3 regions of the Enterococcus sp. AZ128 genome follow, and region 1 is predicted to be linked to each of the others. Evidence: riboswitches for the same ligand, from Rfam matches in the RefSeq annotation. Region 1 holds a riboswitch; each other region holds the start of a gene.

Region 1 (6,580 bases):
GCAAGTGACTGCGGCGGATTTAAAACGAGAACAAAGGATTGAGACGCCGATAAAAACATTGGAGTGGGATTATTATTCTTATGTCGTTGAACATCCAATCAAATGGACCATCCCTACCAAAATTTTATACGGTGGAAAAGATAGTATGACTTCTAGAACGATGATAGAGAAATTTACTGAGACTGCACAAAGTACAGTAACGATTTTTGAAGCGGGGGAACATTTTTTCTATACACCCGAACAATTGAGTGTTTATCAAGAATGGTTGGAAGCAAGTCTATAAAAAGCGTCCTAGCTAAATTTGCTAGGACGCTTTTTCATAATCATTTTGCTTTTTTTCGACTAAAAAATAGTAAGGCAGTGGCGAGGACCAGGGTACAGATGCCGGCAATAAGGTAATTCGATGCGAGGTTCTCACCAGTTTTTGGTAATTTTGTGCCTGTATTTTTGGTTGTTACAGTTTGATGACTGTGATTGTTCGATGATCCAGCAGGAGTCACTTTGTCATTTGAATCAGAAATTTTCCCTGTTGTTGATTGGCTGCTGGAATCAGTGCTCGTTGTTGGCGGTGTGGTTGTGTCAGACGAACTAGACTCACTTGTATCTGTAGTCGGTTTTGTTTCTGGCTGATAAACATAGGTGACGGTCTGCGCGTTATTGCTAAAACTTCCTTTTGCATTTTTCGGTAATTGTTTCTCATCTAAAACATAGCCCTGGATTGTTGGTTGATACTCTTTGCCGGAAACATCAAAGTCGGCCCCTAATTCACCCTTTACAATTTTTTCTTTATGGATTTTTTTACCAGTTGGATCTACATAGTTGACAGTCACTGGTTGAGCTTCTTTTTCAGGATCAATCACGGTAACGGTAGCTTTAGCTGTAGCGTGGTCGCCTGTCCAGCTCCTATTTGGAACACGATCGTAAGTATACGTGATCTCATACTTGCCAACTTTGGTATTATTGACATCACCCTCAACGGAGACATCTCCAAAGGTGATTGGGTTTCCTTTAGGATCAGTTCCACCGTCAAAATTATCTTCTGCCTTCCAATTTTCATCAACATAAATCGTAGAATCATGAGCCTTTAACGTTGCGGTGTTTCGTTGGTAGACATAAGTAACGGTTTGCAGGTCGGTGGTTAAGCTGCCTGTAGCATTTTCCGGCATACTCGTTTGAACTAGACTGTAGCCGGGAATAGTCAGCTGATAATCAGCTGTTGTTGTATCGTATTGATCCCCAACGTTTCCTTCGATTGTTTGAGAAGCATGGATATTGTCACCATCCGCATCAATGTATTTGATCGTTACCCCGGGTGAAGCGGTAGTGTGTTGAACATTGAATTGATGCAAATAGGTTCCTGATGAAATGGCATAGAAAGAAAATCGCTCAGGTTGATTGTACGTTCCAGCTGGATTATTCAAGCGAGCGTTGTATTCAAAGGTTTGCAGCTGATCAAATTCTTCCTGCGTTACTCCGGAAACAGTTAGGCCTTCATCTGTTATTGCCAATCGGCTGCTGTCTAGTTGTACACCGTTAAAATCAAAATAGGTCTGATTGGAACTATTTGATGTAGTGAATGGTGGAACATAGCCATCGTAGTTGGTCATTCGATTTGGCATAATCGTAAATGGGATGTAGATTGTTTGTTTATCTGCGTCATAGTTCAATTCTTTGGCATTGATGTCAGTGGCCGGATCATTCCGTCCGGTATTTTGGCCAAAAGCAGCAAGTTGTGTCAATGCAGGCATTTGATTAATCGGGCTAAAATCTGTAATACCGCAAAATTGGACACGCAATTCATTCAATTTTGTCAAAACAGTGATGGGTTCAATTGTTGTGATATTCATATTAGTTTCGAAGGTCAATGATTCCAAATTGGTCATTTTAGTGATTTTGTCATAAACCCCATTAGTTACGTTACTCCCGGAAAGGTTTAGGCGGGTGATTACCGTACTGAAATTGGGTACATTTTGGTCAGTGACATTCGAGCCCATCAAATATACTTGTTTTAATTTTGGCAAGTCAGCCAATACAGAAAAATCACTAATTTGATTGTTTGAATTCATATAGAAATACTCAAGATTCGTTGACAGTTCTAAACCTTTTAAACTAGCAATGGCATTGTCTGAATTTTGGATATAGAGACTAGTTAACTTGGTCATATCCTCTTGAGTCAACGTATCCTTTGTTTTTCCGATTGCCTTGGCGACGATTTCTTGCAAGACAGGATCAGGTAGCCAGGTGTCTAGGGCTATCGCACGTGCTTCAGGCATGCTCGACGTTGAACTTGTTTCAGTTTGTGAATGGATAACTGGGTTTTCAGTTGAACTCGAAGTGCTGTTTGAAATAGCTGGCTCCGGTTCTGAGGAAGATAAACTTACGTTATTTGTTGAACTAGTAGACATGAGTGGCTCAGAGAAAGCTGGAGTAGCAGATTCACTGCTAGTTGTTGTTGTTTCAGCTGTGCCTTGGAGCGGGAGAGTCAACACGGATCCTAACATTAAAGAGCTTGCAACTAACATATGTAATTTATTTTTCATAATTATAATTCCTTTATAAGTGTTTTGTAATAGATAAATAATAAAACTTTTTCTTTAAATAGAATGATCAACTTTTGTTTAATAACTTTTGTTTTTTGAACAATTTATTTCGTTTGATTTAATTATCATAAAAAATGGGTTATTCCTAGTAAATTTTTAGTAAAAGATTTTATAAGCAAATCTAAAGAAATATCGATTTTCTAAAGAAAGTTTTGCTATTTAATGACAGAAAAAGTAGTATTCTTTGTGAAAGTAAATATAAGTAAACTTGTTAGGTGAGGCTCCTAAACAAACATAGGCTATTGCGCAGAAACGTCGAAAGACGCCAATGTGTAAAATAGGAATTGTCGGATTAAGGCTTTTCATAAAATAGCTAAGAGTATTCTTTACGTTGTTTAGTGCTAAAACTCAGACGATGAGATTGATTGTGTGAGACACCAGACTTGTTAGTTTTTTTCACTAACGTTTGGTGTCTCTTTTTTAGGTTATTTATTGTGGACTCTCTCGTCTCAAACAATTACTTGATGAAGGGAGAGATATATATGATTAGAAGAAAAAAGATCGATTGGCTGTTGTTACTACCTTATTTGGGAGTTAGCCTAATCGGTCTTTTAATTGTTTTCAGCGCTAGTTCTTATCGATTAATGGCTGAAGGCGAGAATCCATTATCATTATTTAGCAAGCAAGCCATTTTTATGGGCCTGAGCTGGCTGCTTATCGTGATCATATATCACGTGAAAAGTGATGTTTTGGCGAAAGGATTACTAGCAAAATCTTTATTATCAGTGGGAATAGTTAGTTTGCTGTTGGTAAAAATAAGCGGGGTCAGTATCAATGGTGCTCAAAGATGGGTCTCTTTGTTCGGAGTTCAATTTCAACCTTCAGAAGTAACAAATGTCGCGTTGATTCTTTACCTAGCCTATTTTTTCCGGGTGAAACGAACGAGGCGTGAACTCATGGTTCCTTGTGGACTTGTTTTACTCAGCGGATTGTTGATTTTACTTCAACCAAAAGTGACAGGCGCAATTATTATCTGGGGAATTGCTTTAGTGATCATAACTACTGCTGAACTACCCTATCAGTACTCGGTATTCATTTTTTTGTCGCTTATCGCAGGGATTATATTCGTAGGAGGGGCCATCCTATTTTTAGGCAGCCATCATCTTTTGCCGGAGTTATTCGCTCATACGTATGATCGTATTCGCCTAGTAAGAGATCCTTTTTTAGATCCCTATGGGAAAGGGTTTCAAATGAGTAATTCTTATTACGCGCTTTATAATGGCGGTTTCTTTGGCAGAGGATTAGGAAATAGTATTACAAAAAAAGGCTATTTGCCAGTTGCAGAAACAGATTTTGTTTATTCGATCTTGGTCGAAGAATTAGGAATGATCGTAGGATTGCTGGTACTGGCGCTGCTTTTTCTGATTGCTCTTCGGTTATTTGTATTAGCGGCTAGAGAAACGAGTCAACAAGTCAGCTTGATTTATTTTGGTGTTGGAACATTGATACTTCTTCAAACAAGTATCAATATCGCGAGTATTTTAGGATTGATTCCTATGACTGGAGTACCTCTACCATTTATTAGTTATGGGGGAACAAGCTATCTGATTCTTTCTGTAGCTTTGGGGATATGTCTAAAATTTTCTTCGGAGGTCAGAACAAATGATCAAACGTTTGAGCAACGAATTTAACTATTCTCTGTTTTTACCAATCTTCTTGTTTTATTTGATTAGTATTGGCGTGCAATCGCTGGCGGCTGATCTAGATGGTGTTGATGTAAAGAGCGTAGTGATCAAGCAGATTCTATTTTGTCTGATTTCATTGGCGGCGGTGATTCTAGTCAGCAGAATAAAAACGGCTCATTTATTAAAATATGCACCTGTATTTTATGTTTTATCGTTAGGTGTAATGGCTCTTTTGTATTGGTTCTATGACCCGGCTATGTACGCGGTGACGAATACGAAACGCTGGTTGCGGATTGGCGGCTTTTCTTTTCAACCATCAGAGTTGATGAAGCTGAGTTTTACTCTTTTTATGGTTCGCTTAACGTTGATCAATGAAATGAACTGTCCGCAACGGAGCTTGAAAAACGATTTGAACTACTTAGTGTCTACTGAATAATAAAATGGACTAAAATATCAACACTCCTGAAGCTTTTTAGATATAATAAATGTGAACTTTCTGCTGATTATCTGTAAAACGCTACTTCACTTCTTGAGGGGAATGTTATTGAATGTATAGAAAGCAAAAATACACGCAACTTTCTTTTGAAGATTTCAACCAGCCCATTGGCTTGCACATGGATTCCGAGAATCGCTGGATCAAAAAAGCCGACATCATTCCTTGGACTCTCTTGGAAAAGGATTACGCTAAACTGTTTAAAAATAAAAAGGGCAATGTCGCAAAGCCTTTTCGAATGGCCTTTGGTTCTCTACTCATTCAAACAAAATATGCTTGTTCAGACGAGGAAACAGTCGCTCAAATTCAGGAAAATCCCTACCTGCAATATTTCATAGGTCTACCTGGGTTCCAATTGGAAAAACCTTTTGATGCGTCCACTATGGTTTATTTCCGTAAACGACTTACCTCAGAGAAGTTGGCCGAAATCAATGAAGTGATTTTACAGTACAATGAGCAGGAATCACATCATGATAAAAGGGATCCTCCTACTGGAGGATCTAATGAAAATAAAGGGACACTGATGATGGACGCCACTTGTGCACCATCTAATATCAAGCACCCTCAAGATGTAGCGCTTCTAAATGATGCACGCACAAAAGCTGAAGAACTGATTGACGAATTATGTGAAAATTTCAGATTTAAGAAACCACGTACGGATCGCAAAGAGGCTAGAAGAAACTATCTGGCTTTTTCAAAATTGAAGATACGGACAGCTAAGAAACGTAGAAAAGCTATCAAGCAACAGTTGAAGTACGTGGAGCGTAATATCCGCCATCTTGATAAAATGCAGGTGCTGGGTGCTGAACTTGATGAAAAACAAAGGGCGAACCTTCAAGTGGTCACAGACATTGCCAACCAACAGCGTGACATGTATGATCATCAGACCCATCGGGTCAAAGATCGGATTGTTAGTTTCAGTCAGCCCTACCTTCGTCCAATCGTTCGAGGGAAAGTCAAAACGCCGACAGAATTTGGAGTAAAGCTTGATATCAGTCAATCCGATGGGTTCGTCCGGATCGAACGGATGTCTTTCGATGCGTTCAATGAATCTACGGATTTCCAGACAATCGTTGAGCGCTATAGTGAACGAACAGGTCACTATCCTGAAAGAGTTTTAGCGGATCAAATCTACCGTACTCGAGAGAATCGTGCGTATTGCAAGGAACACCATATCCGTCTATCTGGTCCTAAACTGGGTCGTCCATCTAAGGAAGAAGAAGGTCAGGAAATCCGTTGGAAGGATGAACGAGATCGAATTCAGGTGGAAAGAGAATTTAGCTTAGCCAAAAGATGCCATGGGTTGGGATTAATACGCACAAGATTGGCACAGACAACCTTCACTGCCGTCAGTTTGGCGATTGTTTCTTTAAATTTGTCCAAAATTCAAAGAAACATTTTTGTCTGGATTTTAGATTGGGCTTCACTACCATTTCTGATCACGAATTATTGAACTCATTGAGTTATTCAGGAGTCACTACTTAGGGAAAATCGTCTTGTACAGTTTGCCGACTTTCTTACTAATGTTTATGCAGCGGGATTTTGGAACGAGTTTGGTCTTTATCGCTATTTTAGGAGCCTTGTTTGTTATTTCTGGTGTCCACTGGAAAATACTTACCACGATCACAGGAATAGGCGCAGCTCTAGGCGGAACATTATTAGTTTTAGTATTCAGCGAGTGGGGGAATAAGCTGCTTTATTGGCTGCATTTTAAAACGTATCAATTGGATCGCGTGCGAGCATGGGTCGATCCTTTTCAATATCGGGATTCCATTGCGTATCAGCAAGTTCAAAGTCTTTACGCTATCGGTTCAGGCGGCTTATTTGGTCGAGGAGCAGGACAAACCTCGGTGTATGTTCCT
Region 2 (6,580 bases), on a different contig from region 1:
GTTACAATCATAGGCAACATTTCAGGCGTTAAACCAACCGCTACAGATAAACCAAATAGAAAAGCTTCCATCCAATCCCCTTTAGTAAATCCGTTGATGACTATAACTGTTGGAGCCATCAAAGCCATAAACTTGATAAAGAGAAAAGAAGTTTTTCGAATGCCCGTTTCGAAACTTGTTTGAATCGGCTTACTTGATAATGATCCCGCAACATTTCCAAATAGAGTACGATTGCCAGTTCCAATTACCACACCTTCGGCACTTCCGCTAATAACATTACTACCCATATACACCATATTCTCGTAACTAGTTTCTGAATTATGTTGTGTAACAATGATATCTGATCTTTTTTCTACTGGGTAACTTTCTCCTGTTAGTGCGGATTGTGAAATAAACAAATCCTTAGTCGTAATGAGTCGGATATCAGCCGGAATCATATCCCCAGCCGATAATTTTACAATATCTCCACAGACAATTTCTTCCATAGGAATTTCATCATACTTGTTCTTCCGTTTTACGGTTGCAGTTACTTTTACAAGCGATTTTAGTTTTTCCGCCGCTTGATTTGATCGTACAGATTGAATTAAAGTCATTGTTCCGCTAATCAAAACCATTGCGAAAATAATACTACTACCAAAAAAATCCCGATCTTCCGGTGCTACAATAACAACATCTGTAATAAAAGAAGTAATCCCCAATCCAATCAGAACTAACGTAAAGGGAGTGATATAGGCTTTTACCATTTCAATGAAAAAGGGTGTTTTCTTTCCATATGAAATCTTATTATCCCCATATTCATTTCTTGCTCTGATTGCTTGCCCCTCAGACAGTCCTTTTTTTGATGTTTGAAATGTATCAAAAAGATTTTCAATTGTTTTTCGTGCTATTAAACCATAATTTACTTCATGATTTCCATTTTTTCTAGTTTCCACTCTTCTTTCCTTCTCTCCAAAAAAAATTCGCCATAATCCTATCCCAATCATTAGGTATAGAATGATATTTCCTAGCGTCTTCATAAAACTTCCTCCTTGCTAGGGTTTGGAGAGTTCAGGAACTAAAAACAAATAGACAATAATAATTGATTTGTTTTTAGTTCAATCTTTTTCTGCAAACCCAACTGCCTCGAACTACTGTCATCCATTTGTTTTCATCTCCTTTTTTTTCGAAAAGTATACTAATTCTTTTTTAAATACCTTTAATGTCAACCCATTTTCATAATAATCATCCATTAAATCACAATACCCCATTTTTTCATAAAATCCCCAAGCTTGCTTTCTTCCAGTTAAAAAAATGATGGAAAAGTTAAAATTTCTAGCTACCTGCTCAGCATACACAATCAATTTTTTCCCCAGACTTCTTCCTTGATAATCTGGATGAATAGCCACTTGCTTTATTTGAATGCAGTTTGAAGAACAGGGATGCATTAGTAAAGTACCTACTGTCACGCCATCCCGCTTGATTACCAAGTGAATGTCGTTTATCTCACTAATAGGCGAGGCTGTCAAATAGGGTTGCCCCGCGCTAGCTCTCAATAACTCGTTTCGCAGAATAATCGCTTCCCGATAAGTTCGACTATCCCATCTAACTATAGTAAACACTGTTTTACCACGTTTCTTCCTCCTTTATTAGCTGATAAACTTCAAGTACCTCTTTGTTTCTCGATAAATGAGCAATGATTTCCTTCATTGCCAGATCCATATTTGAAGCGGGTTCAAGCTCAACTTGTAGTTGAACCATATCTCCGGCAAGGTCTTGACATACAAAATGACAGAATGATAAATAATACCGATCTAATTGAGCGATAGTTTCTGTTCTTAGCGAAACTTCGGACGAATTTTTACCTGTAATGATCAAAAAGGAATTTTGCACGTTATCTATAGTATCAGGTCGATATACTTCCGCAATTTGATCAAATCGATGAGAAATAAAACGTATCACAATGTTAACAAAAGTGATCACAATTGCTGCCAAGAAACCTTCTTTAATCGATCCCGCACCAATCATTACTCCTACTGCAGCTGTACACCAAAGTGTCGCAGCAGTATTTAAACCTGTAACGCTAAAACCATCCCGTAAAATGATTCCCCCTGCCAAAAAACCTATCCCACTAACTACTTGTGCTGCTATTCTTGTTGGGCTAGTATCTGTCGTAAATGTCGAAGACAAAGAAACAAAAATTGTTGCCCCCAGTGAAACTAAAACCATCGTACGTACTCCAGCTAGTTTTTTTCGCCATTGACGTTCAATTCCAATCAATCCACCTGCCAATACACTCATAAACAACATAATTAAAAATCCATAGCATCACTTCCTCTCTAGATTATTAAAAATAAAAATGAATATGTTAAATAAAAAAACGGTTTTTCGCACAAAAACTCCGCGAAAAACCGTTCTAAAATCATCAAATCACATGACAAAATAAGACGTCGATCTAATCGTTGAGTTTTGGCACTATACAACGTAAAGACAAACATCTTAGCTACCTTAAGAAAAGCCTTGTATTCGACAATCCCTGTTCTACCCATTGGCGTCTCTCGACATTTTTGGGCAGTAGCCTATGTTTGCATAGGAGCCTCACCTAACAAATCATATTTTATTTTCATGGAAATAGTAACAAAATGAATTAGCTCTGTCAACAAATAGTTTTAGACTTGTAGGGACCTACAACAGTTTAGTTAACAGTCGGTTAGATTACTTATTTTCTTCGCCTCAAATTGTCGAGGAGTCATCATAAATTTTGTATGGATTCTTTTATTTGGATAGTAGTCCTCTAAATAATCTTGAATCAACACCTTCATCTCTATTTTACTTTTATGCTTGTTGGGTTCGATTAATTCTCGTTTGATTGATCATTCGATTACCGGCATCGTTAATATGAGTCCCAGGTTGGCTCATTGAATGTGTGATGTGGTGGTCGGTCAACAGCTCTTGATAGCCAAGAGACCGGTATTGGCTACCTCTACCGGAATAAATTACCGTAGGCAATTCTCCTTTATAAATTTGTAATGGATGGATGACAATTTCTTTTTTCATGTTTGAATCCACCATATAGCAACGTGGATTACGAGTTGCTATATGGTGGACAAATAGAGACGACAGTGATTACAAGGAATGTAAGTAATATCTGTCACCCAAACAGCATCGATTTGGCTCTGTTCAAATTGTCGATTCAATAAATTTTCTTTTACTATTTCTTCAATTGCTTTTACTCTACCATAAAAAGATTTGCGTCGATGAAATCCTTTTGCGCATAAATTCATTCCACGCATAAGGACAGCCACAACACGTTTATTGGTTTCGACTCCTTCATCATAAAATTGATAAATTTTTTAAAATATTGTCGTTTTCATTTTTCAAGGACTTTATCGAAATAGTTAGTACCACTACTTCTTTATTATGTCTCAACTACGACATATTGTACAAGTTTACAATAATTGGTTACCTATATACTTTTTGAACTCATCTTAGAACGTTATTCGCAATTGGTAATCTTCCAGTTTTCTCCTTTAGATAACAATAAGTTATATTGAAAATCATGAGTCACCTTTTCAACATCATCGAGATATTTCACTATGACTTTTACTCGAACCGAATTCTTTGTTTCAAAATAAATAGGATTAGTTATTTCTACAAATTGAAGATTTGTATTAATCGGTTGAATCACATTATTTTCAACATAATACTCCAATTCTTTTTCAGAAGCTGATGGATATAATTTAAAAAATGTTTCCAAAAACTCAGTGATTTCCTCCGTTGCTTTGGCATCAATTTCTGAATCGCTTTCTACTTGTTTTTCTTCATATTGTGCCTTTTCTGGTTTTGCAATCATGGTAGGCAGGTTCGTTACAATATGATTTCCTTTTTCATCTTCAAAGACTATCACTCGATATGCAGAAGAAATCGGTTGTGCCTTTTTTCCCTCCATAATCTTTTGCTCCACTAAAAACGAGACGACAAATTCTTCCGAGAGTTTTTCAACATCTAGAATTTTTACAGATTGAACTTCGGAACTCGTGGGAATATCTGCTCGAACCATATCTTGGCTTAAAGCGAGACCATTTTCTGTAAGGTACTGTTCGAGATTACTCATTCTCTTTTCAATTGCTTCTTTGTTATTTTTCCATGAAAAATATTCTTTCGCAAAATCCTCTGTAAAACTTTCAACGCCAGAAGTATTCACTACCTTCTCTTTTATAACCACTTTTTCATGAGTTGTATGTTGATCAATGGCGGTGAAATTTTTATAAACGCCAAAAGCAAGGCTACAAGACAATAAAAGCCAAAGGGCAAGCACCATTTTTCGATGCTTACCCACGGATACGACTCGTTCTTTTTTCCTTTTTGGGCTCTTTTCCTTTTGATTCCGTTCAATTTTTATCTTCATTATTTTTCCTCTTCTCTCTTATTTGTACCGTCCAGCACCGATAAGATGCTGCTGCCAATAGTTTTCCGTTAGATTCGTCCATCCCACTGGATCTCCTGCATGAAACATGCGATTCTCACCTGCGTAAATTCCCACATGGGTCACATAAGTACCGGCATCATAAGTCGAATGAAAGAAAATCAAATCACCCGGTTTGGCATCTTTTAGATCAATATGAGTCATGGCATCATATTGATCCTGGGCCACCCGAGGAAGTTTCAAACCAACTTTGGCATAACACCATTGGGTCAAGCCACTACAATCAAATCCCGTTGTGGGGCTTGAACCACCAAATACATAGGCCGTTCCTTCATACTTAAAAGCCTCGTCAAAAATCCCTTGGACTGTTTTATCATCAAACTGTCTCGTGGTTAGGTACTGCTTCACTAATAAGCAATAAAACATATTGCCATAGTTATAGCGCCAACCCCCATTTTCCTTAATTGCGATTGGATTGGGATAATCAACTTTTTGACCGCCTGATTTTTCCTTTGAAAATGATTCAGCTAAAGTAAAACTATGCTTCTTCTCGTTTTTCGCGACATAGTCTAAATACCCGCCACCATAGTTATAGGCCTGAATAATACTAGCTTGATCACAACCTAATTCTTTGGAACGCTTAACCAAGGACGCAAAATAGAGACACCCTTGTTTAATGGATGCCTCAATACTTAATGAATTCGGTGGTAAACCGGCTGACTCAGAACTTTGCATGACATCTTCCATTGTGCCCCCAGATTCCACTTGAATAATCGCCAAAAGAATCGGGACATACTCTGTAATGCCTGATTCTTTGGCATACTTTTCCACCATTGAGCGGTGCTTTAAGACTTCTTCTGAGACACTACTACCTCCAGGAGAAGTTTCAGAACTACCACTCCCTTCACTGTCTTCACCAAACAACAAACCCACACACATCAAGATGCCCATAAAGGTGATGGTCAGGAAAGTTAACGAAATGATACCCAATTTCTTCAAGTTCATTTTTTCTCACCTAACCTTGATTTTGGACGATGATTCAGTCTTTTTTGTACTTTTTGATTGGTCCGCTTTGGCAGAGTGGACCTCTGTTTCACTTGTTGGAAAGAATTTTTTTTACTTGATGATTGGCTTTTCCCTTTTGAAATGATTTCTTGACTAGTTAGTTTTCTTTTGATTTCGGGATTCGGATTTGCTCTCACAATCCGCTTTGGGGCTTCTTTTTTCGTCTTCCTATCTTTTTGAGGTTGGAGATCTGTTTTTATTGGAACATTTGTCCTTCTTTTCCCATGACGATTTCCTGCTTCATTCAATACTTTGCGCTTTTCAGCCATTTTTTCATCTCTACGTTGTCGTTGTTTTTCTCGCAACTCCGCTCGATTTGCTTTTTCTTGGACAAGTCCGCGCTTGAATTCTTCTGGTGTTTTTTTCGTTTTTTCGATCCCTTTATGGAGGTTGTATTTCAAATTCGTTGGCGTATTCCGTACTTGATCTTTTACTTGTTTTGCCTTATCTTTCATCAAAGCTTGGGTATCCAAAACCTTGCCGATTTTTCTTCCGGCCAAATTCATTCGGGATTGCTTCTTATTATTTGAGATTGGCTTTTCTTTATTCAAGTCAGATGGTACCTCGTGATCGTTAGGTAATCGTGAATCCTTTCGTAGAGAAGAACCTGATGGCCTAAATTTGGATTTTGATTGTTCCTTTGCCAACTTATTTCCGACTGCTGCACCACCACCAAAAGCCAAAGTCCGGCCCACATTTCGATTAAGTTGCCGCAATTTACGGTTCATCAACATTTGCGGTTTTCGCATAACCCGTCTGCCCATTGACTGACTGTCATTACTCTGGAGGTTGAACATACTCATAATGTCACCCAATTTGAAATAGATACCGGCGAAAGTCACAATTTGTAGAAAAGCTACCATGAAGAAAGGATAAGTGGCTGAGATATTGAAAAACATCGTTGAGATACTAAATGCAGTCGTAATGACTAAGGTAACTCCTGCTCGCATCATAATCGTATTGAATAAGCGAATAATCGCCTTTTTCCCCAAACTCTCATAAGTCGGCAACATGGACAATAAGAAACTGATAGGAAGAAACATCGCAAAGATAATGAAGAGAATTTGCGAAAACAACATAATCCCTGTCAGGAGGAAAACAAAGAAGGAAATC
Region 3 (6,580 bases), on a different contig from region 1:
AAACATCTTCTGAATAGAAGACACTATCGTTATTAAATGTTAGCAAATGCGGATTTTTAGTTACTAACATGGCAACTCCACCGCAACCTTGTGTTGGTTCACCGCCAGTGTTCAGTCCATATTTTGCAATATCAGCTGTGATAACTAAAACTTTACGATCTGGATGTAATGTGACATAGTCATTAGCTTGTTGTAAAGCGGCAGTGCCGCCATAGCATGCATGTTTTATTTCAAATGAACGAGCAAAAGGTTGAATATCTAACAGCCCATGAATAATTACCGACGCAGATTTTGAAAAGTCGGTACTAGATTCTGTGCCGACGATTACCATGTCAATGTCCTTTTTATCCTCATCTGTAAGAATTTTTGCAGCAGCACTTGCTCCTAAAGTAACGATGTCTTGTGTCTCAGGAATAATTGCCATCTGATCTTGTCCAAGACCAATGTGAAATTTGTTGGGGTCAGTTTCACGCGCATTTGCCAAGTCCGTCATATCAAGATAATAATTTGGTACGTGAAAACTGATTTTATCAATCCCTATATTCATATTGCTCCTCCTTTTCTTCCAAAGGTAAATATATCATAGAAAGGTCATAATTAGTTCAGTTTGAATCTTAAGAAATTATAAAACTATCTATGCTATACTTACATCTGATTTTTAATGAAAACATTGGAGGTGCACTCTTGGAAGAAGTAGTTATTTTAAGCGCTGTACGAACACCAATTGGCAGATATAAAGGCAAATTAGCAACCGTTTCAGCCGTCGAGCTCGGTGCAATCGCAGTAAAAGAAGCGGTCAAACGTGCGGAGCTTTCACCAGATCAAGTCGGTCAAGTATTTATGGGAAATGTGCTGCAAGCGGGAAATGGTCAAAATGTGGCGCGCCAATCATCAGTAAAAGCAGGTGTCCCTTATAGCGTACCAGCCACAACTATCAATGAAGTTTGCGGCTCAGGGATGAAATCAATCATCTTCGGAATGCAGCAGATTTTATTAGGTGATGCACAGATTGTTGTTGCCGGCGGTACGGAAAATATGTCTCAGGCGCCGAAAGTAACTAGTTTTGATTATGATGCACAAGAATGGAAAGAACCAAAATCAAGTATGATTTATGATGGCTTGACGGATGCATTCAGTGGAAAACATATGGGACTGACAGCGGAAAAGGTCGCTGAGGACTATCAAATTACTCGAGAGATGCAGGATCAGTATGCCTATGATTCACAAATGAAGGCGGCCAAAGCTAGTAAAGATGGAAAATTTGAATCAGAAATAGTGCCCGTAGCTCTATCTGATGGCAGTACGCTGTGGGAAGACGAAGGGATTCGTGCTGATTCAACGTTGGAAAAGATAAGCTCACTTAAGCCAGCTTTCAAAGAAGATGGCGTTGTTACTGCAGCTAATGCCTCAACCTTGAACGATGGTGCTTCGGCGGTAGTTTTAGCAGCAAAGTCATTCGCAATTGAGAATGGGTTGGATTATTTAGCTGTTATTAATGGCTATAGTGAAGTAGGGATCGATCCGAGTATCATGGGGATGGCACCTGTTTCAGCTATTAATAATTTATTAAGGAAAGTAAACAGAAGAATTGATGAGATCGATACATTCCAGATCAATGAAGCATTTGCAGCCGCTTCTGCAGCTGTTCAAAAAGAGTTACAGATACCAGATGAAAAGATCAATACGTATGGTGGAGCGATTGCTTTAGGGCATCCTATTGGAGCTAGTGGTACACGGATCGTTGCAACACTGATTTCAGAGTTAATTCAAGAAGACAAGCAGCGAGGAGTAGCAAGTCTTTGTATCGGTGGTGGTCTGGGATTAGCCTTGATGATCACGAAATCGGAGGATCAAGAGACCGCAAAAAAAAAATTCTACCAAATGACTCAGGCGGAACGCTTAGCTAAGTTGGTCAAGGAAAAAAAAATAACAGCTAAAGAAGCGGCTCAGTTAGCAACTGAAACAGTATTGCCAGAGAAGATAGCGAATAATTTGATTGAAAATCAAATCAGCGAATGTTCAATACCTTTGGGGCTAGCACAAAATTTTGTTATCAATGGGATAGAAAAAGTCATTCCAATGGCGACAGAGGAACCTTCGGTAATTGCAGCTGCCAGTAATGCAGGAAAAATTATTGCAAAGTCAGGTGGCATTTATACCCGAGTGATCAGTCAAAACATGATGGGGCAAGTCGTATTACGAAATGTTTCTGATTTTGATGTAATTAAGAAACTGATTGCTGAAAATGAACAGGCGTTATTTATAGCAGCCAAGAGAAGTTATCCTTCAATCTATCAACGTGGAGGCGGACTGCAGTCAATTGAAGTACGTACTTTCGAAGAAGGCTATCTCTCTATTGATTTAGAAGTGGATACTAAAGACGCGATGGGTGCCAATATACTGAACACTATGTTGGAGGCTGTTGCACAAGAAGTAAGGCAATTGATGCCTGAAGTGGATATTTTGTTTAGCATTTTAAGTAACTACGCGACACAATCGTTGATCGAAGCAAAATGTGAGATTTCTCTGGATCATCTTTCAACGGAACTAGCTGAAAAAATTGTTTCAGCCAGCGATTATAGTAAAATTGATCCTTATCGTGCAGCTACTCATAATAAAGGAATCATGAATGGAATTGATGCAGTCGTTTTAGCAACAGGAAATGATACACGTGCTGTGGCAGCTGCTTGCCATGCTTATACTGCTCGGAATGGTCACTATGAGGGGATGACTGATTGGTTTATTCGAGATGGAAAACTCGTTGGGAAATTGATTCTGCCAATGAAGCTCGGTGTAGTAGGCGGTGCGACAAAGGTTCTGCCAAAAGCACAGTTAAGCTTGAAGTTATTAGATGTTGCTTCGGCAGCTGAATTAGGTGAAGTCATCGTGGCAGTTGGGTTAGCGCAAAATTTGGCAGCTGTTCGTGCTTTAGTGACGGAGGGAATCCAAAAAGGGCATATGGCGATGCAAAGTCGTTCATTGGCTATTACGGCAGGTGCGACAACTAGTGAAATATCGCAAGTTTCTAGAAAATTAAGAAAAGCAGAACGAATGAATTTGGCAACGGCAGAGGAAATTATTAAAAATCTTCGTCTTGGTTAACAAAAAATAGAGTCTTAATGGCTCTATTTTTTTGATGTACAGCTAAAAAATACAGTTGTTATTCTATCGATGGGATATTGTTTTCTAAAATATTTTCATGTTTTAAAAAATATTTTTCGAAAATAAATTTTAATCTAAAAATCTTTATATATCAAGGTTTATTTACGGCTGATCTTCATATTGACCTAATGAAGTGTCTATCATTTTCAAAAAACTGTTTGACAGTTGATTAATTACTTGTTATATTGTGTTCGAAAATAAAATATGATTTGTTAGGTGAGGCTCCTATACAAACATAGGCTACTGCCCAAAAATGTCGAGAGACGCCAATGGGTAGAACAGGAACTGTCGAATACAAGGCTTTTCTTAAGGTAGCTAAGATGTTTGTCTTTACGTTGTATAGTGCCAAAACTCAACGATTAGATCGACTATACGACTTTGTCTATTTAGGATGAATTTTTGGTAAGGCTTTTCGCTGAGTTTTTTGAGCGGAAAGTCTTTTTTTGCATAACGATCATTGCTATTTTCAAAATAGAGAAAAGGAGGAAACAACCATGGTAAAACAGTGTTCACATTAACTAAGTGGAACAGCACGCTGTATTGTGAAGCGTTGACACTTAGAAACAAAGAGCTGAAGGCAAGTTCTGGAAAGCAATTTTTATTGAAAGCACCGAGAGATGAGAGAAATGATCTCCATTTGATTGTTAAGCAGGAAGGTTGTGTAGTAGGAACTTTATTGTTGCACCCGATTTCTGAAAAATGTGTACAGATTAAACAGGTAGCAGTAGATTCTTTATATCAAGGAGAAGGGTTAGGGAAGAACCTACTAATTTATGCGGAACAGGTCGCTAGAAGATTTGGTTTTCACTTTGTATTTCTTACAGGGAGACATCAAGCCTGGGGATTTTATGAAAAGCTTGGATATCAGCCAATAACGGATGATTACGTAGAAGGTCAGTTAATCATGCGTGTCTACAAAAAGGACCTTCAATCACCACTAGAACGAGTGGAAAAAAGGGAGATGAAAACAAATGGATGACAGTAGTTCAATAATTTCGGGTTTGTGGCAGAAAAAAGGAAACAGGAGGACACTATTGTCTATTTGTTTTTAACACTCGCTTTCTCCATAAGCCCGTTTGCAGGAGGAGACACTCATGAATACGATAAAAGACATCATTCTATATCTATTTATTGGAATAGGATTATGGCGTATTTTTTTCGGGGAAAAGGAGAAGAACATGAAACAAAAAACAATCAAAACAAATTACAGTTTGTTTGCTAAAAAGACAACACGAAGCTTATTTGAGACATTCAAGACTTCATCTTTGGGGTTATCTACAGATCAGGTTGAAGAGGCAAGAGAAACATTTGGAGAAAATAAACTTCCACATAAGAAGTCTACACCATTCTTTGTGGAAGTTTTAAAAGCATTTATCACACCGTTTACTTTGGTGCTAATTGGTTTGGGAATCATTTCTTTTATTACAGAAGGAATTTTGCCAGAACCGGGAGATAAAGATTTCTTCGGTAGCAGCATTATTCTAGTTATGGTATTAGTTAGCGGAACGATGACACTGGTACAATCTGTACGCTCAAATAAAGCTGCTGAAAAATTGAAATCACTCGTAAAAGTAACCGCAGCAATTCGCAGAGACAATCAATATAAAGAAATTCCTATGGAAGAGATTGTTTGCGGAGATTTAGTAAAACTTTCGGCGGGAGATATGATTCCAGCGGATATTCGTTTGATTTCTGCAAAGGACTTATTTATTTCACAATCGGCATTGACAGGTGAAAGTTATCCTGTTGAAAAATGTGCTGACAAGATAGATGGACAAAAGGAATCTGAGACAAGTTATGATAATTTGGTGTTCATGGGAAGCAATGTAATCAGTGGGAGTGCAGAAGGAGTCGTGATCGCAACTGGAGGAAGTACTTTGTTCGGTGATGTGGCTAAATCTTTGTCTGCCGCACCGATTCAAACAAGTTTTGAATTAGGTATTCGCAAAACATCATTTCTATTTATCAAGTTTATGGCATTGATGGCTCCCACGGTTATCGTAATCAATGGCTTTACCAAAGGGGATTGGATGGAAGCATTCTTATTTGGCTTATCTGTTGCAGTAGGTTTGACTCCAGAAATGCTGCCGATGATCGTTACCACGAATTTGGTCAAAGGTGCTACAGGAATGGCTAAAAATGGTACGATCATTAAAAACTTAAATGCGATCCAAAATTTTGGTGCTATTGATGTTTTGTGTACAGATAAAACGGGAACGCTAACGCAAGATAAGATTATTCTTGAGTACCATCTGGATTGTGATGGAGAAGAAGACCATCGTGTTCTGAAACATGCGTACCTGAACAGCTATTATCAAACAGGTCTGAAAAATCTGATTGATGTGGCTATTATTGATTCAACAGAACAGGAGTTAGATACAAGTAAGATTCGTTACAAAAAAGTAGATGAGATCCCATTTGATTTTCAGCGCCGTAGAATGAGCGTTGTTGTAGAGGATCAATATGGTAAAACCCAAATGATTACAAAGGGTGCAATTGAAGAAATGCTTGCGATTTCTTCCTTCGTTGATTTCAAAGGAAAAGTAACAAAATTAACAGATGAAGTAAAAAAACAAGTTTTAAGGAAAGTTCATGAATTAAACGAAGATGGATTACGAGTGATCGGTGTTGCTCAGAAAACAAATCCAAGTGTTGTCGGAGAATTTTCAACTGCAGATGAGTCAGAAATGGTATTGATTGGTTACTTGGCATTTTTAGATCCACCTAAGGAAACGACGAAGCAGGCCTTGAAAGCTTTGAAGGAAAATGGTGTGGATGTAAAAGTCTTAACAGGTGACAATGCGCTAGTGACTAAATCTGTCTGCAAGCAAGTTGGGTTAGGCGCAGAAACAATCATTCACGGTGAAGATTTGATCCATTTAAGCGACGAAGAATTAACGGAAGTTGCGGAAAGTTATAATGTCTTTGTAAAATTAAATCCGCAACAAAAACAAAAAATCACCAGCCTACTTAGAGAAAATGAACATACTGTCGGTTTTCTTGGAGACGGAATCAACGATGCGCCCGCGATGAAGGCTGCTGATGTCGGAATTTCTGTTGATACAGCTGTTGATATTGCCAAGGAATCTGCCGATGTGATCTTGTTAGAAAAAGATTTGATGATCTTGGAACGGGGGATTCTTTCAGGGAGAGAAACCTTTGGGAATATTATGAAATATATCAAAGCAACCGCAAGTTCAAATTTTGGGAATATGTTTTCCGTGTTGGTCGCGAGTTCTTTCTTGCCGTTTTTACCAATGCTGCCATTGCAAATTTTGTTTTTGAATCTGATTTACGATATTTCGTGTATTTCAATTCCGTGGGATCGAATGGATAAAGAGTACTTAGAGAAGCCAAAAAAATGGACCGCATCCAGTATTGGCAAATTTATGATTTGGTTAGGGCCAACGAGCTCAGT

The links. Region 1 has a riboswitch for magnesium ahead of IGI38_RS17755 (FtsW/RodA/SpoVE family cell cycle protein). Riboswitches for the same ligand answer to the same signal wherever they lie in the genome.
Region 2: linked by a shared signal. The riboswitch ahead of IGI38_RS06865 (MgtC/SapB family protein) and the one ahead of IGI38_RS17755 (FtsW/RodA/SpoVE family cell cycle protein) in region 1 are both predicted to bind magnesium.
Region 3: linked by a shared signal. The riboswitch ahead of IGI38_RS08715 (GNAT family N-acetyltransferase) and the one ahead of IGI38_RS17755 (FtsW/RodA/SpoVE family cell cycle protein) in region 1 are both predicted to bind magnesium.

What each region holds. Positions count from the first base shown of each region.
Region 1 covers NZ_JBIORZ010000002.1:1,245,702-1,252,281, forward strand. Annotated here, with positions in the region: gene IGI38_RS17740 (alpha/beta hydrolase) at 1-283, shown strand, start outside; gene IGI38_RS17745 (MucBP domain-containing protein) at 324-2,273, opposite strand; gene IGI38_RS17750 (hypothetical protein) at 2,272-2,559, shown strand; M-box (ykoK) riboswitch at 2,801-2,967, shown strand; gene IGI38_RS17755 (FtsW/RodA/SpoVE family cell cycle protein) at 3,083-4,231, shown strand; gene IGI38_RS17760 (FtsW/RodA/SpoVE family cell cycle protein) at 4,203-4,661, shown strand; gene IGI38_RS17765 (IS5 family transposase) at 4,774-6,171, shown strand; partial or broken gene IGI38_RS17770 (FtsW/RodA/SpoVE family cell cycle protein) at 6,197-6,580, shown strand, end outside.
Region 2 covers NZ_JBIORZ010000001.1:1,402,303-1,408,882, forward strand. Annotated here, with positions in the region: gene mgtA (magnesium-translocating P-type ATPase) at 1-1,016, opposite strand, end outside; gene IGI38_RS06860 (GNAT family N-acetyltransferase) at 1,134-1,598, opposite strand; gene IGI38_RS06865 (MgtC/SapB family protein) at 1,603-2,286, opposite strand; M-box (ykoK) riboswitch at 2,424-2,593, opposite strand; gene IGI38_RS06870 (hypothetical protein) at 2,676-2,798, opposite strand; gene IGI38_RS06875 (hypothetical protein) at 2,812-3,048, opposite strand; gene IGI38_RS06880 (conjugal transfer protein) at 3,473-4,384, opposite strand; gene IGI38_RS06885 (bifunctional lytic transglycosylase/C40 family peptidase) at 4,403-5,407, opposite strand; gene IGI38_RS06890 (CD3337/EF1877 family mobilome membrane protein) at 5,404-6,580, opposite strand, start outside.
Region 3 covers NZ_JBIORZ010000001.1:1,767,981-1,774,560, reverse strand. Annotated here, with positions in the region: gene IGI38_RS08725 (hydroxymethylglutaryl-CoA synthase) at 1-547, opposite strand, end outside; gene IGI38_RS08720 (hydroxymethylglutaryl-CoA reductase, degradative) at 685-3,102, shown strand; M-box (ykoK) riboswitch at 3,364-3,533, shown strand; gene IGI38_RS08715 (GNAT family N-acetyltransferase) at 3,668-4,141, shown strand; gene mgtA (magnesium-translocating P-type ATPase) at 4,341-6,580, shown strand, end outside.